One region of the Burkholderia metallica genome, then DNA from elsewhere that is predicted to be linked to it. Evidence: riboswitches for the same ligand, from Rfam matches in the RefSeq annotation. Region 1 holds a riboswitch; each other region holds the start of a gene.
The links. Region 1 has a riboswitch for cobalamin ahead of WJ16_RS12630 (FecCD family ABC transporter permease). Riboswitches for the same ligand answer to the same signal wherever they lie in the genome.
Positions count from the first base shown of each region.

Region 2: it holds a riboswitch for cobalamin, as region 1 does, so the genes downstream of both, cobG (precorrin-3B synthase) here and WJ16_RS12630 (FecCD family ABC transporter permease) in region 1, are expected to answer to the same signal.
Region 3: it holds a riboswitch for cobalamin, as region 1 does, so the genes downstream of both, cobW (cobalamin biosynthesis protein CobW) here and WJ16_RS12630 (FecCD family ABC transporter permease) in region 1, are expected to answer to the same signal.

Region 1 is NZ_CP013401.1:2,804,395-2,811,878, forward strand. It holds gene cobT (nicotinate-nucleotide--dimethylbenzimidazole phosphoribosyltransferase) at 1-466, opposite strand, end outside; gene WJ16_RS12625 (ABC transporter ATP-binding protein) at 519-1,337, opposite strand; gene WJ16_RS12630 (FecCD family ABC transporter permease) at 1,334-2,332, opposite strand; cobalamin riboswitch at 2,492-2,743, opposite strand; gene WJ16_RS12635 (ATPase) at 2,898-3,248, shown strand; gene WJ16_RS12640 (cell division protein ZapA) at 3,245-3,559, shown strand; RNA gene ssrS (6S RNA) at 3,641-3,822, shown strand; gene WJ16_RS12650 (EVE domain-containing protein) at 3,893-4,354, shown strand; gene WJ16_RS12655 (SIMPL domain-containing protein) at 4,536-5,276, shown strand; gene lgt (prolipoprotein diacylglyceryl transferase) at 5,387-6,277, opposite strand; gene WJ16_RS12665 (LysR family transcriptional regulator) at 6,367-7,281, opposite strand; gene ilvD (dihydroxy-acid dehydratase) at 7,416-7,484, shown strand, end outside.
Region 2 is NZ_CP013401.1:1,879,719-1,887,202, reverse strand. It holds gene WJ16_RS08420 (cobalt-precorrin-6A reductase) at 1-602, opposite strand, end outside; gene WJ16_RS08415 (cobalt-precorrin-5B (C(1))-methyltransferase) at 599-1,687, opposite strand; gene WJ16_RS08410 (bifunctional cobalt-precorrin-7 (C(5))-methyltransferase/cobalt-precorrin-6B (C(15))-methyltransferase) at 1,687-2,949, opposite strand; gene WJ16_RS08405 (hypothetical protein) at 3,073-3,372, opposite strand; cobalamin riboswitch at 3,514-3,702, shown strand; gene cobG (precorrin-3B synthase) at 3,771-5,174, shown strand; gene WJ16_RS08395 (precorrin-8X methylmutase) at 5,167-5,793, shown strand; gene WJ16_RS08390 (precorrin-2 C(20)-methyltransferase) at 5,790-6,524, shown strand; gene cobJ (precorrin-3B C(17)-methyltransferase) at 6,521-7,484, shown strand, end outside.
Region 3 is NZ_CP013401.1:1,855,859-1,863,342, forward strand. It holds gene WJ16_RS08280 (M20 aminoacylase family protein) at 1-766, shown strand, start outside; gene WJ16_RS08285 (cobyrinate a,c-diamide synthase) at 887-2,191, opposite strand; gene cobO (cob(I)yrinic acid a,c-diamide adenosyltransferase) at 2,194-2,796, opposite strand; gene WJ16_RS08295 (cobalamin biosynthesis protein) at 2,834-3,211, opposite strand; gene cobA (uroporphyrinogen-III C-methyltransferase) at 3,208-3,957, opposite strand; cobalamin riboswitch at 4,128-4,365, opposite strand; cobalamin riboswitch at 4,479-4,743, shown strand; gene cobW (cobalamin biosynthesis protein CobW) at 5,064-6,152, shown strand; gene cobN (cobaltochelatase subunit CobN) at 6,159-7,484, shown strand, end outside.

The DNA.
Region 1 (7,484 bases):
CGGCGGCGAGCGCCGTCATCGCGTCGTCGCGCGTCATCGCCGGCTCCATCGCGAAGTTGCGCGTGCCGCGCGCGACCGGCAGCGACACCAGCCGGTCGGACAGCGGCAACGGCGACGCAACGCCCGCATCGACGATCTCGAGCGTGCACTGCGCGACACCCGAGAACGCGTTGATCGCCGCGCCGCCCGCGAGGAAGTTCGCGACCATCTGCGCGGTCACCGCTTGCGGATAGGGACTCACGCCCTCGGCGGCAATCCCGTGATCGCCCGCGAACACGATCATCACCGGACGCTGCACGACCGGCCGCTCGGTGTGCTGGATCAGGCCGATCTGCAGCGCGATCGCCTCGAGGTGGCCGAGGCTGCCGGGCGGCTTGGTCTTGTGGTCGATCACGTGCTGCAGGCGCTTGCGCAACGCGTCGTCGAGCGGCGCGATCGCGGGCGGGAAAGGGGTCGGGGTCGTCATCGAGAAGCCGGGTCGTTGGCGCGGCAGGCGCCGCGCATCGAAAAAGGAAACGTCATTGTCGCTCGGGCCACGCCGGCAGCAGCGCATCGCGGCCGTTCTCGCGGATCAGCACGAGCGGATAGCCGAACGCATCGCTCGCGCGCTCGGGCGTCAGCACGTCGTGCACCGGGCCGGCCCACGCGTGGCCGCGGCCGTCGAGCAACAACGCATGCGTCGCGAAGCGCCGCGCGAGATTCAGATCATGGCATGAGAACAGCACCGTGCGCGGGCCCGTGTCGAGCCACGCGGCCAGCGCGCTCAGGCAACCGATCTGGTGATGCAGGTCGAGATGCGCGAGCGGCTCGTCGAGCAGCATCAACGGCGCGTCCTGGCACAGCGTCGCAGCCAGCGCGACGCGCTGCCGCTCGCCGCCGGACAGCGACAGCACGTCGCGCGACGCGAGCGCGCTCAGGTCGAACGCCGCCAGCGCGTCGCGGGCGGCCGCGCGGTCGCCGTCGCGCTCCCAGCCCCAGCCGCCGAGATACGGAAAGCGGTTGAGCAGCACCGTGTCGAACACGGTCGCGCTGAAGGCGTCGTGCAGTTGCTGCGGCATCAGCGCGCGGCGCTGCGCAAGCTGCGCGGGCGGCCATGCGGCCAGCGGCCGGCCGTCGATCTCGACCTGTCCGCCGGCCGGCGGCTGCAGCCCCGCCAGGGTCGCAAGCAGCGTCGTCTTGCCCGCGCCGTTCGGCCCCGCGACGCACCAGATCTCGCCGGGACGAAACGCCCCGTTGAAGCCGTCGAGCAGCGTGCGCGCGCCGGCCTTCAGCGTCAGGTCGACGGCCGCGTAACTCGTCGGGCCGCCGGCAGCGGCAGGCAGTGCGGCGCGCGTCATCGCATCGGTCTCCTCAACAACATCCACAGGAACACCGGCACGCCGATCAACGCGGTCATCACGCCGACCGGCAGTTGCGCGGGCGCGATCGCGGTGCGGGCGAGCAGGTCGGCCGCCATCACGCCGCCGCCGCCCGCGAGCATCGCAGCCGGCAGCAGCATCCGCTGGTCGTTGCCGAACGCGAGCCGCAGCGCGTGCGGCACGACGAGGCCGACGAAGCCGATCGTGCCGGCCGTCGTCACCGCGGCCGCGGCGGCCAGCGACGCGACGAGATAGATCCGCACGCGCAGCCGCGCAACGGGCACGCCGAGCGCGAGCGCGGTCGCGTCGCCGCGCAGCAGCACGTTCAGTTGCGGCGCGGCCGGCAGCGCGACGCAAGCGGCCAGCAACAGCGCGCCCCACGCGAACCACGGCGCGCTCACGCCGTTCAGGTCGCCCGTCAGCCAGAAGATGATTCCGCGCAGCCGTGCATCGGGCGCGAGCGACAGCAGCAGCGTGACGAGCGCGCCCCACCCTGCCGCGATCACGACGCCCGTGAGCAGCAGCCGCGGCGATGCGTCGCGCGCGTCGCCGCGCCCCAGCTCGCGGCGCGCGAGGCCGAGCACGAGCGCGACCGACACGAGCGAGCCGGCGAACGCCGATGCGTCGACGAGCCACCATGCGCCGCCCGCGATCATCGCGACGAGCGCGAAGCCCGCCGCGCCGCCCGACACGCCGAGCACGTACGGCTCCGCGAGCGGATTGCGCAACAGCACCTGCAGCAGCGCGCCGGCCAGCGCGAGCAACGCGCCGCATGCAAAGCCCGCGAGCGCGCGCGGCAGGCGCAGCGTGCGGACGATGTCGGCGAACAGCGCGTCGCCGCCATGCGGCACGAGCGACGCGAGCGCCTGCCACGGCGACATCGGTACGCTGCCGATCGACAGCGACGCGACGAACAGCAGCGCGACCGCGGCGGCCAGCGCGCCCCAGATCGCGGCGGCGCGTGCGGCGCTCATGCCGCGCACGCCGCCGCCCACGACGTGCGGCGCGCGCGCTTGCGACGGGCGGCCGGTCGTGACGTGAACGTCGCGCGGACGATTGGGGTCAGCATCGAAGAAGATTCCGTGAAGCGTGGCGCGCCCCGCCTCCCCGCGGGCCGCGCGTCATGAAGCCCGTGCGGGCTCCCCGTCTCGGCCGGTATCCGGGCTGGCGGCGGTCCGGCTCGCCTTCCCGCGCGATGACGCGCAGTGGCCCGCGTCGCGCGTACGACACCTGTACGCGAAACGCGCCCGAGCCGGCCTGCGTCACCGGACGCGGCCGCTTACCGTTGCGGGGGCAGCGCAGGTTGGCGGGCGTCCGGCGCCCACACCCTGCTTCCCGTTTAACCGCGCGTTGCACGCGCGAGCACCGAGGCGGCGCCAGTTTAGGAGCGGGTCGCGCGAGCGTCAAGGAAGCGTCCGGACACGCACGGCAAGCGCCGATTCGCGGCAAGAAGCCGGGGTGTTACGACTGGAAACGTTACAGATGTCGGATTGCGCGTTATTCCGCGCTAAAATGCTGGGTCTTTAGAGGACGCAGCAAATGCTCAACGAACTCGAAACCCTATCTCAAAATATTGGCCGTCTGATTTCGCTGAACAAGCGCTATCACTCGGAACGGCTCGCGCTCGAGGAGCAGGTCGCGCAAATGCGCGCGGAAGCGGACGCCGTCCGCGCGGAACTCGAGCAACTGCGCGACGAGCGCAATGCGCTCGCGGCCGAGCGCGACACGCTGTCGGCGAAGATCGACGACGCCCAGGTGAAACTGAACGCGATCCTCGAAAAACTGCCGCGCTCGAAAAGCGCGGAGCAGGCCGACAACCAGCTCGACCTGCTGGATGCGCAGGCGGGTGCGGATGGCGATGACGCGGCCAGCCACGGAGAACATGCATGAGCACCAAGCAGATCGAAGTCTCGATTCTCGGTCAGGCCTATCGGCTCGCCTGCTCGGCCGAGACCGAAGCGGCGCTGCTCGAAGCGGTCGCGCGTGTCGACGCCGAAATGTCGAAAATCCGCTCGAACAGCTCGGTGCGCGGCACCGATCGCATCGCCGTGATGGCGGCGCTGTCGCTCGCGTCCGAATTGCTGCGCCTGCAAACGAGCGTGCGGCACGGTGAAGCATTTCCGGCGGAGGAAATCCGTCGTACAATGCACCAGATGAACGAACAGCTCGGCGCGGTGCTCGCACAGCACGAAACCCAGTAACGTTTCAGTCGATGCGTCGATTCCCCTTGATCTCGGCGATCAACGGTGGTCAAATTGGCGCATCGAATCACAGTTCAGTCAGCTTCCCTGCCTGGTTCGCCAAGGTCATATATTCCTTGAACCAATGCCATGTGCACGGTTGCGGAAATTTGTAGCACGGGCGCGCGCGTCACTCTGTCTGATGTACCCGAAGTGCTGCTAACTGCGACCAATTCTGAACCTCAGGTTCAGGATGCCGGCCTAGCGGCCAAGGCGGGGGCCTATCCAACGGCATCGGGCGGAGCCCGGTGCCGTTTTCTTTTGTAGCAGCCCTTTCTGCGTCGATCACGATCCATGCAATACTGGCTGATGAAGTCCGAACCGGACGAAGCAAGCATCGATGATCTCGCCAACGCACCGCAGCGCTCGCTGCCGTGGACCGGCGTGCGCAACTATCAGGCGCGCAATTTCATGCGCGACACGATGAAGATCGGCGACGGCGTGCTGTTCTATCACTCGAGTTGCGCCGAGCCGGGCATCGCGGGCCTCGCCGAAGTGTCGTCGACGCCCTACCCCGATCCCACGCAGTTCGATCCGAAAAGCCCCTATTACGATCCGAAGTCGACCCACGAAGCGCCGCGCTGGCTGCTCGTCGACGTGCGCTACGTGAAAAAATCGCCGCTCGTGCCGCTCGCCGCGCTGCGCGAACACGACGAACTCGCCGACATGCGCGTGCTCGCACGCGGCAACCGGCTGTCGATCACGCCGGTCACGCGCGCCGAATGGCGATTCATCACCGAAAAGCTGATGAAGTAGGCGCGCGCCAAAGGTCAAATCTGGTCAGTACGCCCCATCGCCGTGGAACTCGCGGCCCATTCGCGCGGCCTAAGCAACCGCTGTCGGCCGATCGGGCCGGCTGTCGTTCTTTTCGTCGCGCGGGTCGCCCGCGTCGTGTACGCGCGATCCGCGTGCACGCCCTCGCACAAGGAGTCCAACAATGACCAAGAAATCCGCACTCGCGCTGTCGCTCGCCCTTGCCGCCGCCGTGCCCGTCGCGCTGACGCTCGCGTCGCCCGCCGCGCACGCGCAGGCCGCGAATCCGCACTTTCCGGAGCCGGCGGGCGTGCTGTCGCTGTCGTCGCAAGCCAGCGCCGACGTGCCGCAGGACATCATCCACATCACGCTGTTCTACGAACAGCAAGCCAAGGATCCGGGCAGCCTCACCGCACAGCTGAACCAGCGCGCCGATGCCGCGCTGTCGCAGGCGAAGGGCGTATCGGGCGTCACCGCGCACACGGGCGCGTTCTCCGTCTATCCGAGCACCGATCGCGACGGCAAGATCTCCGCATGGCGCGGCCGCACCGAAGTTGCGCTCGAATCGCGCGATTTCGCCGCGGCGTCGAAGCTCGCAGGCCAGCTGTCGAATCTGATGCAGGTCGCGAACGTCGAGTTCTCGCTGTCGCCCGAAGCCCAGCGTGCGGCCGAACAGAAGCTCACGACCGAAGCGATCAAGTCGTTCCGCGCCCGCGCCGACGAAGCCGCGAAGGCATTCGGTTACAGCAGCTACACGATCCGCGACGTGAACGTCGGCAGCGGCCGCAACGTGCAGCCGTACACGCGCATGATGGCGATGGCCGCGGCGCCGATGGACAGCGCCAAGATGAGCGCACCGATCGCGGTCGAAGGCGGCAAGGCCACCGTGTCGGTCACCGTCAACGGCTCCGTGCAGATGAAGTAACGCACGTCCCGCAGCAGTCCGAAATGAAAACGCCGGCCCGAGGGCCGGCGTTTTTTTATCGACTGCAGGTTGCCGATGCACGCGCCGATCGCGCGTGCATCGGCATCGCATCATGCAGCGGCGTTCGCCGTGCGGCGGCGATACGCCCAGACCATCAGCGCGACACCCGCGAGGATCATCGGCAGCGACAGCCACTGCCCCATCGACAGACCGAGCGCGAGCAGGCCGAGGAAGTCGTCGGGCTCGCGCGCGAATTCGACCGTGAAGCGCGCGAGACCGTAGCCGATCAGGAACAGCGCGGACACGGCGCCCATCGGCCGCGACTTGCGCGCGAAGAAGAACAGCGCGAAGAACAGCACGATGCCCTCGAGCGCGATTTCATAGAGCTGCGAAGGATGGCGCGGCAGCATCTGGTATTGCATGAACACGTCGGCGAGATGCCACTTCTCGACGAGTTCCGGATGCTTCGGCAGCCACGCCGCATCGTCGCGCATCGCGCCCGGGAACAGCATCGCCCACGGTGCCGTCGGGTCGGTCACGCGGCCCCACAGCTCGCCGTTGATGAAGTTGCCGAGTCGGCCGGCTGCGAGGCCCGTCGGCACCATTGGCGCGACGAAATCGGTGACCTGCAGCCAGTGGCGCTTGCGCTGCCATGCGAACAGCACCATCGCGAGCGTCACGCCGAGAAAGCCGCCGTGGAACGACATGCCGCCTTCCCACACCTTGAACACGTCGAGCGGATGCGAGAAGTAGAAATCGGCCTTGTAGAACAGCACGTAGCCGAGCCGGCCGCCGAGCACGGTGCCGAGCACGCCGTAGAACATCATGTCGTCGATGTCCTTCGCGGTCCAGCCCTGCGCGGCCACATGCGGCAGCTTCAGGCGGATCCGGCCGACGACGATCGCCGCGATGAAGCCGACGAGATACATGAGCCCGTACCAGCGCACGGCCAGCGGCCCGAGATGGATCGCAACGGGGTCGAAATTCGGGTGAATGATCATGGGTTAGCGAAGAAGTTTTCGAATGCGGTACGGCCGTCGCACACGCGCCGCACCGCGCGTTGGACGGCACCGGCGCGGCATCGTTCACGTCACGTGCCGAGCGCCTGCTCGCGCACGATGTCGATGAAGCCGGCCAGCACGGGGCTCACGTCGCCGGTGCGCCACACGAGGCCCGTCTCGACGACCGGCGCATGACCCGCGAGCGGCCGGTAGACCACGCCGGTGCGCCGCAGGTTACGCAGCGATTGCGGCACCAGTGCGACGCCCATGCCGGCCGACACGAGGCTGACGATCGTCTGCATCTGGATCGCCTCCTGGCCGATGCGCGGAGTTTCCCCCGCCGCGCCGTAGCAGCCCGTAATGATGTCATAAAAGCCGGGCGCCAAACGACGCGGAAAGATCACGAGCGGCAACGCGGCGACCTCGGCGAGATGAACGGGCTCGTCGTCGGGCGCGTCGCTCGCCGCCGCCGGCATCGCCACCACCAGCGGTTCGCGCACGACGGGCAGGTACGACAGCGCGGCCGCGTGGCGCGGCGGCACCGGCGGAATGACGAGCCCCGCGTCGCTGCGGCCGGCGACGATATCGTCGATCTGCACGTCGCTAGTCGCCTCGGTGAGCCGCAGCCGCACCTGCGGATAGCGCGCGCCAAACGCCCGCAGCAGCGCAGGCAGCAGCCCGTAATCGGCGGTCGACACGAACGACAGCGACAGCGAGCCGGCCTCGCCGCGCGCGAGCCGTCCCGCGAGCGGCGGCAACGCATCGGCCAGCTCGAGCAGCCGGCGCACGTCGGGCAACAGCGCCGCGCCGACCGCCGTCAGCGCCACCGAACGCTTGGTGCGCACGAACAGCGCGACGCCGAGCGTGTCCTCGAGCGCGCGGATCGCCTGCGACAGCGGCGGCTGCGTCATCGACAGGCGCTCGGCCGCGCGGCCGAAATGGCGCTCGTCGGCGACGGTCGTGAAATAGCGCCATTGACGCAGGTCGGGCGTCGGATCGGCCATGCAGTTCTCATTCGGAAAACGACTTAATAAGCGACAAATAATATATTGGACATCCCAATCCGGAAACGCCATTCTTGAACGATCCGAACCGGCGCGCCGTTCCCGGCGTCGCCCAGACAACGATGGAGTCCCCCATGGCTTACAACCGCCGCTCGCAGCACATCACGCAAGGCGTGGCCCGTTCGCCGAACCGCTCGATGTAT
Region 2 (7,484 bases), 920 kb from region 1:
TTCGCTTCGGTGGCCGCGCCGCCGCTGTTCTTGCTGACGACGACGTCGATGCCCGTCAGCGCGAACAGCGCGCGCTCGCCGTCGAGCGTGAACGGCCCTCGCGCGGCGACGATTTGCGCCCGCGCGTGGCCGGGATGCGCGTCGAGGCAGCGCACGAGCCAGAACTGGTGCGGCGGGATCGCGTCGAGATGCGCGAGCGGTTCGCGGCCGAGTGTGAACAGCGGCCGCCGGAACGGCGCGAGCGCGGCCTCGATGCCCGCCCAGTCGTCGACCATGCGCCAGTCGTCGCCGGGTTGCGGCACCCACGGCGCGCGGCGCAGCGCCCACAGCGGCACGCCGGCTTCGTGCGCGGCGGCAGCGGCATTCGCGCTGATCCGCGCGGCATACGGATGCGTCGCGTCGATCACGAGTCCGATGCCGGCGCGGCGCAGATACGCGGCCAGCCCGGCGGCACCGCCGAAGCCGCCGACGCGCACGTCGCAGCGCAGGTCGTCGGGTACCTTGCCTAGACCGGCGAGGCTATACACGTGACCGGGCCCGAGCGCGCGCGCGATCTTCAGTGCGTCGCCGGTGCCGCCGAGCAGCAGGATGCGCGCGCTCATCGCGCCTCCCCGACGAAGCGGCCCTGCCGGTCGATCGCGAACATCTCGACGGCGACCGACGGCGGCACGATGTCGCGCGCGACGCGCAGCGCGTGGGCGCAGACCCGATCGCCGAGCGGCACGCCGTCGGCGTGCGCGAGCGCCAACGCTTCCTGGCTCGTGTTCGCGGCGCGCATCGCGGCCTGCAGCGCATCGCTTGCGCCGGCCTCGGCCGCCCATTGCGCGAGCAGCGGCAGGTCGATGCTCGAATGGCGGCTGTGCAGGTCGAGATGGCCGGCCGCGAGCTTGCTGAGCTTGCCGAAGCCGCCGCACATCGACAGCCGCCCGACCGGCGCGCGCCGCAGGTGCTTGAGCACCGCGCCCGCGAAATCGCCCATCTCGATCAGCGCCATGTCCGGCAGGCGGTAGTGCGCGCGCATCGCGTCCTCGCTTGCGTTGCCCGTGCACGCGGCGATGTGCGCGATGCCGTTCGCCCGCGCGACGTCGATGCCCTGATGGATCGACGCGATATAGGCCGAGCACGAGAACGGCCGCACGATGCCGGTCGTGCCGAGAATCGACAGCCCACCGACGATGCCGAGGCGCGGGTTCATCGTCTTCAGCGCGAGCGCTTCGCCGCCTTCGACGCCGATCGTCACGTCGAAGCCGCCCGCATAGCCGTGCTCGGCCGCCAGCGCCTGCAGGTGCGTCGTCATCATCTGGCGCGGCACCGGGTTGATCGCCGGTTCGCCGACCGGCAGCGTCAGCCCCGCGCGCGTGACCGTGCCGACACCCGGCCCCGCGTGAAACCGCACGCCGGGCGCCGCCGCGAGTGCGACGCGCGCGAAGATCAGCGCGCCGTGCGTGACGTCCGGATCGTCGCCGGCGTCCTTGAGCGTGCCGGCTTCCGCGCCGTCGGGCGTGGTGCGGCAGAATTCGAGCCGCATCATCACGTGCTGCCCCTTCGGCAGCACGATCTCGACCGCGTCGTCCGCGCGGCCCGCCAGCAGCAGCCGTGCGGCGGCGAGCGACGTCGCGGTCGCGCAACTGCCGGTCGTGTAGCCGAAGCGTAGCGGCGCAGGCTGTTCGGGGGTTTCGTCGCGCATCATGCGTCCGTCGGGTTCGTCGTGGCCGACGAGGCGGTGGTGGCGGCCGGGTCGGCGGCTTCGGGCTTGCGCACGTCGTACAGCGTCACCGGCAACGGTTGCCGCCACGTATCGAAGCGGCCGAGCGGCTCGGCGTGCGCGAGCGACACGCGCGTGAGCGTGCCGCCGTGCGCATCGCGCCATGCGGCGAGCGCGATCTCGCCTTGCAGCGTGACCGCGTTCGCGACCAGCCGGCCGCCGGGTTTCAGCGACGCCCAGCAGGTGTCGAGCACGCCGGGTGCGGTCGCTCCGCCGCCGATGAAGACCGCATCGGGCGCGGCGAGCCCCGCGAGCGCATCGGGCGCGCGGCCGGCGACGAGTTGCAGGCCCGGCACGCCGAGCGCGTCGCGGTTGTGCTCGATGAAGCGCTGGCGCTCCGCGTGCGCTTCGATCGCGATCGCCTGGCACGACGGATGCGCGCGCATCCATTCGATGCCGATCGAGCCGCTGCCGGCGCCGACGTCCCACAGCAGTTCGCCGGGCGCGGGCGCGAGGCGGCCGAGCGTCATCGCACGCAGGTCGCGTTTGGTGAGCTGGCCGTCGTGACGGTACGCATCGTCGGGCAGGCCGGGCGTGAGCGCGCGGCGCGGTGCGTCGGGGCCGGCCCGGCAGTCGAGCGCGACGAGATTGAGCGCCGCCGTCTCGTCGATGCGCCAGTCCTGCGCGAGACCGTCGAGACGCCGCTCGAGCGGGCCGCCCAGGTGTTCGAATACGCTGATGCGCGTCGGCCCGAAGCCGCGTGCGACGAGTTCGGCCGCGACGGCGGCCGGCGTGCGGCCGTCGGCGCTCAGCACGAACAGGCGTCGGCCGGGCAGCAGGTGACGCGCGAGCGTCGCCAGCGGGCGGCCGACGAGCGAGACCGCGCCGACGTCCTGCAGCGCCCAGCCGAGACGCGCGGCCGCGAGCGACAGCGACGACGGCGCGGGCAGCACGCGCCATTCGTCGGGGGCCAGTGTGCGCGCGAGCGTGGCGCCGACGCCGAACAGCATCGGGTCGCCGCTCGCGAGCACGCACACGGGCGCCGCGCGCCGCGCGAGCACGCCGGCGAGGTCGAACGGCGACGGCCACGTTTCGCGTGCGGCCGGCAGCCGCGCGGGCAGCATGTCGAGATGCCGCTTCGCGCCGACGACGAGCGTCGCGTCGAGCAGCGCGCGGCGCGCGCTGCGGCCGAGCCCCGCGTAACCGTCGTCGCCGATGCCCACTATCGTCAGCCACGCCGTCATGCACCCTTCCCCATCGTTCGATTTCATCCAGTTTGTTGCGATGCGCGGCGATCGTGCCGCCGCGCGTTGATCCGTCGATTGCCGTCGGCGCGGCCCGTCCGGACGCGGAGCGTGGCAGCGAGGTCAGCCGAGCGGTATGCCCACGATATGAGTCAGCAAGATCGAATACACGCCGACGACCGATGCGACCAGCAGCCAGCCGAGCAGCAGCCATGCCAGCGGTTGTCCGCCGCCTCGCCTGAACAGCCAGGTTCCGCCCGCCACGATCGGCACGCCGAGGCTGGCAAGCGCGACATGCGTGGGCCACGCTGCGGACGGCGCAAACGGGATCAGCAGGCTTTCGAGCACCTCCGATGCAGCGATGCCCGACATGGCCAAAGCGATCCCCATGCCAAACAGCTCCGTCCTGCCGAGTTTCATCATCGCGGATATCGGCTCGCGCCGAGCGTACGTCGAGCCGACAATCGTACCATTCGCGCGACCGCGCGCAGCGCGCCACAGCCATGCTGCGACACGGTTGCAGCGCAATCGCCGATGTCGGAGCGGTGCCGAAATCGGGTATCCTACGGCCGTTCGTTCGCCGGTGCCCTTCGGGGCCGAAGAGGGAACACAGGGCGCGCCGCGCGCCGCTGTGGCTGCCCCCGCAACTGTAGACAGCGAGCCGATCCCCCTCACGCCACTGGTTCGACCGGGAAGGCCGGGAGCCGGCGCCGACCTGTCAGCCAGGAGACCTGCCGGCCAGAAAGTGCGTGCGTGCCAGTCGGCGTCGGGCGGGGTGTACCGGTGCGTTGGCCGCGGCGCGACACTGCCCCGGTATCCCGTTGAGTTCCGCCCCCGTTTCGATTCCTGCGTCGCCCGCCGCACGCCCGTCGGCCTGCCCGGGGCTCGTGCGCGTGGTCGCGGCCGCCGACGGCGGGCTGTGCCGGATCAAGCTGCCGGGCGGCCGGCTCGATGTACGCCAGGCGCGCGCGATCGCCGCCGCCGCGCGCGCATTCGGCTCCGGCGCGATCGACGCGACCAATCGCGCGAATCTCCAGTTGCGCGGTATCCGCGACGGCGCGGCCGACGCGCTCGCGCGCGCGCTCGTCGACGCAGGGCTCGGCCCGCGCATCGACGCCACCGGGCATCCAGCGGCCGATGCGGCCGCCGTCGCCCTGAGCGACGACGTCCGCAACGTGATGCTCAGCCCGCTCGCCGGCCACGATCCCGCCGCGCTCGTCGACAGCCGTGCGCTCGCCGCGCCGCTGTTCGACATGCTGGCGCGCGAGCCGCGCCGCGGCGAGCTGTCGCCGAAATTCTCGATCCAGCTCGACGGCGGCGAATCGGTCGCGGCGCTCGATCATCCGCACGACATCTGGCTGGCCGCGTGGCGTCGCGGCGACGGCGCGGTGCGCGTCGCGGCGGGGCTCGCCGGCTGCCCGCCGGTCGCGCGCGACGATCGACCCGCGTCGGTCGATGTCGCGCCCGATCAAGTCGTCGCGCTCGCGCGCGCGTGGCTGCTCGCGTTCGTCGATCTCGCGCCGGCGGACGTCACGCGCATGCGCGCGCTGCTCGCCACCCGCGGCGAGCGCGCGTTGTTCGAACGCGCGCAGCACCATCTGCCCTTCCCGCTCGCGGCCGATCCGGCGCTCGCCGGCTGGCGTCGCGCCCGCACCGACCCGGCGCTGCGTTTCGGCGCGCATCCTTCGCGCGATGCGGTGCGCTGCAACGTCGGCGCGCAATTCGTGCTCGGCCGGCTCGACGCAACGCAACTGGAACGGCTGGCCGCGCTGGCCGAAACCGACGGCGACGGCACGCTGTCGATGACGCCGTGGCAAGGCGTGTTTCTGCACGGCGTGCCGAACGAACGCGCTTCGGCCACGCTCGATGCGCTCGCGTCGCTCGGCCTCGTCTGCGTGCCGTCGGACCCGCTCGCGTCGCTCGTCGCGTGCGCCGGCAGCGCAGGCTGCGCGAAGGCGCGCGCCGACACGAAACACGATGCGCTCGCGCTCGCCGCGCGCCTCGGCCATGCGGCCGACGTCCACCTGAGCGGCTGCGAGCGCCACTGTGCGCTGCCGCATCCCGCGACGCACACGCTCGTCGCGATCGCGCCCGCGCACTACGACCTTTACCGGCGCGACGCGGCCGCGGGCCTCGGCGCCCCGCTCGCGCGCCATCTGACGATAGACCAGGCCGCGGCCCGACTGACGGGCGCACGGCACAGCCAGGACACCACCGATGCTTGACTACATTCGCGACGGGCAGGAAATCTACCGCCGGTCGTTCGCGACGATCCGCGCCGAGGCCGACCTGTCACGGGTTCCGCCCGACCTCGAAAAACTCGCGGTGCGCGTGATCCACGCGTGCGGGATGGTCGACGTCGTCGGCGACCTGCGCTTCTCCGTCGGCGCCGGCACCGCGGGCCGCACGGCGCTCGCGGCCGGCGCGCCGATCCTGTGCGACGCGCGGATGGTCGCCGAAGGCATCACGCGGGCGCGGCTGCCGGCCGGCAATCGCGTGATCTGCACGCTCGGCGAGCCCGAGGTGCCCGATCTCGCGCGGCATCTCGGCAATACGCGTTCGGCCGCCGCGCTCGAACTGTGGCGTCCGCACCTCGGCGGCAGCGTCGTCGTGATCGGCAATGCGCCGACCGCGCTGTTCCACCTGCTCGACATGATCGACGCCGGCGCGCCGCGCCCCGCGCTGATCCTCGGTTTCCCGGTCGGCTTCATCGGCGCGGCCGAATCGAAGGCGCTGCTCGACGCCGACAGCCGCGGCGTGCCGTACGTCGCGCTGCTCGGCCGGCGCGGCGGCAGCGCGATGGCGGCCGCGGCGGTCAATGCGCTCGCGACGGAGGTCGAATGACGACCGCACGTGGACGCCTGTTCGGGGTCGGCGTCGGCCCCGGCGATCCCGAACTGATGACGATCAAGGCGCTGCGCGTGCTGCAGGCCGCGCCCGTGGTCGCGTATTTCGTCGCGAAGGGCAAGAAAGGCAATGCGTACGGCATCGTCGAAGCGCACCTGCACGACACGCAAACGCAACTGCCGCTCGTCTACCCGGTGACGACCGAGGCGCTGCCGCCGCCGCTCTGCTACGAGACGGTGATCGCCGATTTCTACGATACGGCCGCCGAGATCGTCGCCGCCCACCTCGATGCGGGGCGCGACGTCGCGGTGATCTGCGAAGGCGACCCGTTCTTCTACGGCTCGTACATGTACCTGCACGACCGCCTCGCGCCGCGCTACGACACCGAGGTGATTCCCGGCGTGTGCGCGATGCTCGGCGGCACGGCCGTGCTCGGCCAGCCGCTCGTCTATCGCAACCAGAGCCTGTCGGTGCTGTCGGGCGTGCTGCCCGAGCATGAATTGCGCACGCGGCTCGCGCAGGCCGACGCGGCCGTCGTGATGAAGCTCGGCCGCAATTTCGACAAGGTGCGGCGCGTGCTCGACGAACTGGGCCTCGCGAAGCGCGCGCTATACGTCGAACGCGCGACGATGGCGAGCCAGCGCATCGTGCCGCTCGACGAAGTCGATCCGATGGCGTCGCCGTACTTCTCGCTGCTCGTCGTGCCGGGGGAAAAATGGCAAGGATGACGACGCCGCCCGCGATCGTGATTCTCGGCGCGGGCGCGCTGGACACCGCACGGCGCATCCAGGCGCGCTATCCGGGCGCGCGCGTGCACGGCCTCGCGTCGCGCGTCGAGGCCGACGTGCCGTTCGACGAACTCGGCGCGCACCTGCGCGAACTCTATGGCCGCGGTTTGCCGATCGTCGCGCTGTGCGCGGCCGGCATCGTGATCCGCTGCATCGCGGCCGCGCTCGCCGACAAGGGCGTCGAGCCGCCCGTGCTCGCGGTGGCGGAGGACGGGTCGGCGGTCGTGCCGCTGCTCGGCGGGCTGACGGGCGTCAACGCGATGGCGCGCGAAATCGCCGCATGCGTCGGCGTTGCGCCGGCGATCACGACGAGCGGCGAGCTGCGCTTCGGCGCGTGCGTGCTCAATCCGCCGGAAGGCTATGCGCTCGCCGATCTCGCACAGGGCAAGCGTTTCGTGTCCGATCTGCTCGCGGGCGCGTCGACGCGCATCGACGGCGCGGCGCCGTGGCTCGACGATGTCGCGCTGCCGCGCGACGATACCGCCGCGCATGCGATCCGCGTGAGCCCCGACGCATGGCGCGGCGCGCGCGACGAACTCGTGATTCATCCGCGCAGCGTGGTGATCGGCGTCGATGCGCACGCGCTTCACGCGGATGGCGCGCTTGCCGCACGTATCGATGCCGCACTCGATGCGCAAGGTCTCGCGCAGCTCGCGCTCGCGGCCATCGTCGCGCCCGCGTCGGCAATCGGCGACGCGGTGCTGGAGGACGCGGCGCAAACGCTCGACGTGCCGCTGCGTTTCGTCGATACCGATGTCGATGCTGACGGCAATGATGAAGCAACCGCCGATGCCGCCGCGCTGCTCGGCCGCGCGTTGCGGGTCGCGCACACGCTGCGCGCAACGACGAACGGCATCGCCTGCGCGGTCGCGTCGCACCCGGTCGATCCCGCCGCGCTCG
Region 3 (7,484 bases), 950 kb from region 1:
GGCCGAGGAAGGGCTCGGCGGCGCGAAGAGGATGCTCGACGAAGGGCTGTTCGACCTGTTCCCGTGCGACGCGATCTTCGCGATGCACAACATGCCCGGCTTCCCGACGGGCAAGTTCGGTTTCCTGCCGGGGCCGTTCATGGCATCGTCGGATACGGTGATCGTCGACGTGCAGGGCCGCGGCGGTCACGGCGCGGTGCCGCACAAGGCGGTCGATTCGGTGGTCGTCTGCGCGCAGATCGTCATTGCGCTGCAGACGATCGTGTCGCGCAACGTGTCGCCGCTCGACATGGCGATCGTCACGGTCGGCGCGATCCACTCGGGCGACGCGCCGAACGTGATTCCCGATCGCGCGCAGATGCGCCTGTCGGTGCGCGCGCTGAAGCCCGAGGTGCGCGACCTGCTCGAGACGCGCATCAAGGAGGTCGTGCATGCGCAGGCGGCCGTGTTCGGCGCGAGCGCGACGATCGACTACCAGCGCCGCTACCCGGTGCTCGTCAACGATGCGGACATGACCGCGTTCGCGCGCGGCGTCGCGCGCGAGTGGGTGGGCGACGCCAACCTGATCGACGAGATGGTGCCGCTCACCGGCAGCGAGGATTTCGCGTTCCTGCTCGAGAAGCGGCCGGGCTGCTACCTGATCATCGGTAACGGCGACGGGGAGGGCGGCTGCATGGTGCACAACCCCGGCTACGACTTCAACGACGCGGTGCTGCCCACCGGCGCGTCGTACTGGGTGAAGCTCGCGCAGACGTTCCTGGTTTGACCGGGGAAACACCGCATACGGCGCGAGGCGGGACATCGACAAGCTTGCCGCAGAAGCAAGCACGCACGGGATCGTTGCGACTGGGCAGGCAATCCCGGCATGACCTGAGCCGTCCCGAATCTAGAACGCGTCCCCACTGAACAGCGCCACGACCGCCTGCGGATTCGACGGCCAGTACATGTGCATGTACGTCGCGACGATCGCGTCGTGGCGATAGACGGCTTCGCCGCTGTCCGCTCCACCGTCGGGGCGCGCGGCGAACGCGACCGGCTCCAGCGTCGTCGCGAGCCGCGAATAGTGGAACGTATGGCCGCGCATCGGCCCGGTGCGCGTGTCGAGCTGCTGCATGCCGAGCGCAGCGAACCTTCGCTGCATCGTCGCATGACCCGGCAGTACACCCACCATCGGCGTGGTCACGCCGTCCACATCGGTCAGCGATTCGCACAGATACACCATCCCCCCGCATTCCGCGACGATCGCCCGGCCGGCCGCCGCGTGTGCGCGAATCGTTCGCGCCGTCGCTGCATTCGCCGCGAGCGTCGCCGCATGCAGCTCGGGATAGCCGCCCGGCAGGAACAGCGCGTCGCAATCGTCCGGCACGGGTTCGTCGGCGAGCGGCGAGAAAAACCGCAACTGCGCGCCGAGTGTGTCCAGCAACGCAAGATTGGCCGGATAGATGAACGAGAACGCCGCATCGTGCGCCACTGCGATCCGCTGGCCGGCGAGCGCGCGCGGCAGCGGCGCCGCGGCGTCCGGTTCCGCGAACGCGACGGCCGGCGGCAATGCGGCGAGCGCCGTGTGCGCGAGCACGTCGGCCGCCCGCTCGAGCCGTGCATCGAGATCGTCGATGTCGGCCGGTTGGTGCAGGCCGAGATGCCGCTCGGGCAGTGCGATGCCCGCGTCGGCCGGCATGTGCCCAAGCCAGCGCAGGTCGGCGGGCAGCGCCTGTTGCAGCAGTTCCGCATGCCGGGCCGAGCCGACCCGGTTCGCGAGCACGCCGTGAAACGGCAGCCCCGGCCGGAATCGCGCGAGCCCGAATGCGATCGCCGCGAACGTCTGCGCCATCCCCTTCGCGGCAATCACGGCGACGACCGGCACGCCGAACGCGGCCGCGAGGTCGGCACTGCTCGGCGTCCCGTCGAACAGCCCCATCACGCCTTCGATCAGGATCAGGTCCGCGTCGCGCGCGGCGTCGGCCAGCAGTGCACGGCAGCCGGGCTCGCCGACCATCCCGAGGTCGAGCGCATGCACGGGCGCGCCGCTCGCGCGTTCGAGCAGCATCGGATCGAGAAAATCGGGCCCGGTCTTGAACACGCGCACGCGGCGGCCGAGCCGGCGGTGCAGCCGCGCGAGGCCGGCCGTCACCGACGTCTTGCCCTGGCCCGACGCGGGCGCGCTGACGAACAGCGCGGGGCAGTCCGGCATGCTCAGAACTCCACGCCGCGCTGCGCCTTCACGCCTTGTTCCTTGTACGGATGCTTGACGAGCCGCATTTCGGTGACGAGGTCGGCCGCGTCGATCAGCGCATCGGGCGCATGCCGGCCGGTCACGACGACGTGCACCGAAGCGGGCCGCGCGGCGAGCGTCGCGAGCACTTCGTCGAGCGGCAGGTATTCGTACTTCAGCACCGTGTTCAGCTCGTCGAGGATCACCATCCGGTAGTCGCCGCTTTCGATCATCCGGCGCGCCTCGTCCCAGCCTTTGCGCGCGGTCGCGATGTCGGCGTCGCGGTTCTGCGTGTTCCACGTATAGCCATCGCCCATCGTCACGAAATCGCATTCGGCCACCGCGCCGAGGAAGTCGCGCTCGGACGTGTGCAGCGCGCCCTTGATGAACTGCACGACACCGAGCCGCATGCCGTGACCGAGCACGCGTACGGCCATGCCGAACGCGGCGGTGCTCTTGCCCTTGCCGTTGCCGGTGTTGACGATCAGCAGGCCCTTTTCGTTGACGGCGGCGGCCTGCTTCTTCTCGTGGCCCGCGCGGCGGCGTTCGGTCATCCGTTGATGGGATTCGGCGTCGGTTTTCATCGGATTCGTCCTGTCGAAAGAAAGCGGAACAAAGGGTTCACAGCGGGCCGGCGAGCGCGACCGTCACGCCGTCCCGGATGGATCGTGGGCCCAGCAGCCGGCCGCGCGGCGCCGCGAGCTGCGCGCACGGCTCGGCCACGCCCGCGACGCCGAAGCGCGCGAGCGCGGCATCCGACGGGCCGCTCGCGGCCAGTTCGGGGCGGCTTGCGAGTTGCGCCGCGTCGAATGCGACGAGCGGCCAGCCGCGTCGCGCGCACAGCGTGCGCAGTGCGCGGGCGCGCGCCTTGTCGGCGAGCGTGGCGACGAGCGCCGGTTCGGCGGCCGGATACCGCACCAGCGCCGCACGGATCGCGGCATCGAGCTGCGCGGCCGTCACGCCCGCGCGGAAACCGACGCCCAGCGCGACGCGCATCATGCGTTGCCGCCGAGCGCGGCGCGTACTGCGGGATCGTCGGCGAGCGCCGCGACGCGGCCGATCACGACGATGGCCGGTGAGCCGATGCCGGCCGCGCCGATGCGCGCGACGAGCGTATCGAGCGTCGCGAGTACGTGACGCTGTTCGGGGCGCGTCGCATGCTCGATCGCCGCGCACGGCGTGTCGCCGGGCAGGCCGCCAGCACGCAGCGCCGCTGCGATCGTGTCGAGCCGGCGGATGCCCATGTAGATGACGATCGTCATGCGGGTGGCCGCGAGCGCGCGCCAGTCGGGCTCGTCGGCGCCCGCGCCGTGGCCCGTGACAAAGATCACGCCCTGCGCGTCGCCGCGCTGCGTGACCGGAATGCCGAGTGCGGCCGGCGCGGCAATGCCCGCGGTGACGCCGTTCACGACCTCGACCGGGAATCCCGCCGCGCCGAGCGCCGCGAGCTCCTCGCCGCCGCGGCCGAACACGAACGGATCGCCGCCCTTGAGCCGCGCGACGCTGCGGCCCGCGCGCAGGTGCGCGAGCATCGCGGCGACGATCGCCTCCTGCGGCGTCGACGCATGACCGCCGCGCTTGCCGACGTACTCGATGTTCGCATCGGCACGCGCATGGCGCAGCACGTCGGGATTCACGAGATCGTCGACGAGCAGCACGTCCGCCGCGCCGATCGCGTGCACGGCCTTGAGCGTCAGCAGGTCGGCGTCGCCGGGGCCGGCGCCGACGAGCCACGCGCGGCTCATCGGGCGCGGCACGGCGCGCACCGTGTCGAAACAGTGGAAAAGGGCAGGCGGGCGGCACGGCGGCGGCCAGCTAGGAAGTCACGCATCACGGATCGAGCGAAGCCCGCGCGAACGCGGGCGGAAGGCGCACCCCATCCGTTCCCCGCGGATCGGGCGTTCGGCGAGCGTCGGGCTCGCCCCTTGCGTCGGCCGGTATCCGGGCTGGCCGCTTGCCAGGCCGCGGCCTTCCCACCCGGCTGAAGGGCAGTGGCATCGTGGGCGGCACGGGCGCGTGCGCGGGGAAGCGCGTCGCGCGGGCGGCGTACCGTTGCGGGGACAGCACAGGCCGGGCGGGGAGCCGCCTCCTGTTTCCCGTTTAACTGCGGGCGCGGAATGCGCCTGCGAGCACCGAACGCGGCGCATACGATAGCACAGCGATCCGCCCGCGCGAACCGCCGCGCGTGGCCTGCGACGCGGCGCGACGGCCGTGCCGGATGCGGCCCGGCGGCCCCGTTCGCCTTGACGCTCCCCGCACCGCCGCCTACACTCGCACGCGTTTTGGTGCTCGCGCGCGCCGCTCCGGTGCGCGCAGTTAAACGGGAAACAGGGAGCCTGCCTGCGCCGCAGTCGAGCCAACCTGTGCTGCCCCCGCAACGGTAAGCGAACGCGTCGCGCGCAAGCGCCACGCAACGCCGCTTCGCCGCATGCCGATGCATGCGGACGACCGCCACTGGATGCCGCGCGCATCCGGGAAGGCGAAGCGGCGTGTTCGTCAGCCCGGATACCGGCCCGAACATTGGGGTACAGCGCCGCGGGGAGGCGGCGCATCGTCCACGGCCGCAGCAGGCCCGACGCCCGCGCGTTGCACGCTGCCTCCGCCGATCTGCCGCCGCGCGAGCGCGCGCCGGCCGGCGCGGCGAACGGCAGGCAGCGCGAGCCGGGCCGGCGGCAGCCGTGTTGGCATTCACGATGTCGACCGTTCGCAAGGAAGCACCATGTCCGATTCGTCGTTCCGCCCGTGCCGCGGCTGTCCGCGCGGCGGCATGCGCGCGATCCGCCAGCCGAACTGCCACGCCGCCCTCGACGCGACGATCCCGCGCTGATCCATTTCCGACACAGGACCTACCATGACCCTACGCAAGCTTCCCGTCACGATCGTCACGGGCTTTCTCGGCAGCGGCAAGACGACGCTGATGCGCCACATCCTGCAGCACGCCGAAGGCCGCCGCATCGCGGTGATCGTCAACGAATTCGGCGAACTCGGCATCGACGGCGAAATCCTCAAGGGCTGCGGCATCGGCTGCGAGGATGCCGACGGCGCGCAGGGCGAAGCGTCGGGCCAGCTGTACGAACTCGCGAACGGCTGCCTGTGCTGCACCGTGCAGGAAGAGTTCTATCCGGTGATGGAGGCGCTCGTCGAGCGCCGCGCGGACATCGACCACGTGCTGATCGAGACGTCGGGCCTCGCGCTGCCGAAGCCGCTCGTGCAGGCGTTCAACTGGCCGACGATCCGCAACAGCTTCACGGTCGACGCGGTGGTGACCGTCGTCGACGGGCCGGCGGCCGCGAGCGGCCAGTTCGCGGAAAACCCGCAGGCCGTCGACGCGCAGCGACGCGCCGACCCGAACCTCGATCACGAATCGCCGCTGCACGAACTGTTCGCCGATCAACTGTCGTCCGCCGATCTCGTGATCGTGAACAAGGCCGATCTCGTCGGCGACGCGCAATTCGCGCAGATCGAAACCGCGATCCGCGACGAGATCCCGCCGCAGGTGAAGATCGTGCGCGCGACGCGCGGCGAACTCGATCTCGCGATGCTGCTCGGGCTCGAATCGGCATCGGAAGAAACGATCCACCTGCGTCACGATCATCACGGCTCGGCCGACGACGGCGATCACGACCACCATCACGACGATTTCGACTCGGTGGTCGTGTCCGGCGACGCCGGCACGCGCGAAGCGACGATCGCCGCGCTGCAGCGCGTGGTCGAAGCGCACACGATCTACCGCGCGAAAGGCTTCGCGGCGCTGCCCGATGCGCCGATGCGGCTCGTGATCCAGGGTGTCGGCCGCCGCTTCGACAGCTATTTCGACCGTCGCTGGCAGGACGGCGAAACGCGCGCGAGCCGCTTCGTGCTGATCGGCGAGGATCTCGACGCGGCCGCGCTGCAGCGTGCGTTCGACGCCGCTTGCGCGGCCGAGCCGCAACAGGCGTAACGGACGATGCATCTCCTGCGCACCACGCCGGGCGGCTTCGTCGACGATACGCAGGGCGTCGTCCGGATCGATCAGCAACCGGCCGACATCGTGATCCTGAGTTCGGCCGACACGACGCTGTCGCTGCTCGCGAGCGTCGTGCCGCGGCTGCCGGCCGGTTTCCCGAGCGTGCGGCTCGCGAACGTCACGTTCCTGCGGCAGCCGGCGTCGGTCGATTTCTATGTCGACGACGTGCTGCGGCACGCGAAGGCGGTCGTGATCGACCATCTCGGCGGCGAGGCGTACTGGCCGTACGGGATCGAGCAGGCCGTGTCGCTCGCGTCGAAGCGCGGGCAGCAGCTCGCGATGTTCTCGGGCGACCTGCAGGAAGACCCGAACCTCGTCGCGAAGAGTACCGTCGCGCCCGACCTGTGCCGGCTGTGGTGGCGCTATCTGCGCGAAGGCGGCGTGCACAACGCCGACGCGCTGCTGCGCAGCATTGCGTTCCACACGCTCGGGTTCGGCGACGCCCCCGAACTGCCGCGCCCGCTGCCGGCCGCGGCGCTGTATCACCCGGCGCGCGACCGCGCGAGCGTCGACGACTGGCGGCCGCGCTGGACGCCCGGTGCGCCCGTCGTCGCGATCCTGTTCTATCGCGCGCACTGGCAGGCCGCGAACACGGCCGTGTTCGACGCGCTGGCCGATGCGCTCGTCGAGCAGGGGCTCAATCCGCTGCCGATCGCGGTCACGTCGCTGAAGGACGCGGTGAGCCGCGAAGTCATCACGCAGCTTTGCGACACGCACGAGGTCGCGCTCGTGCTGAATACGACCGCGTTCGCGGCCGGCGCGATCGACAGCCCCGAACACGACGTGCTCGCGGGCGACGCGCCGGTGCTGCAGGTGATCCTGTCCGGCGGCAATCGCGACGCGTGGGTCGCCGACAACCAGGGGCTGCATGCGCGCGACATCGCGATGCACATCGCGCTGCCCGAGGTCGACGGCCGCATCGTCACGCGCGCGGTGAGCTTCAAGGGGCTCGCGTGTCGCTGCCCGCATACCGAAGTCGACGTCGTGCGCTACCAGCCGGACGCCGAGCGGATCGCGTTCGTCGCGGCGCTCGCGCGCGGCTGGTGCCGGCTGCGCACGCTCGACAACGCCGACAAGCGCATCGCGCTGATCCTCGCGAACTATCCGCAAAGCGAAGGGCGGATCGGCAACGGCGTCGGCCTCGACACGCCGGCGTCCGCGCTGCGCGTGCTCGCGGCGCTGCGCGACGCGGGCTACGCGGTGGCCGACCTGCCGCCCGACGGCGACGCGTTGATCGCGCGCCTCACCGAAGGCGTGACCAACGAC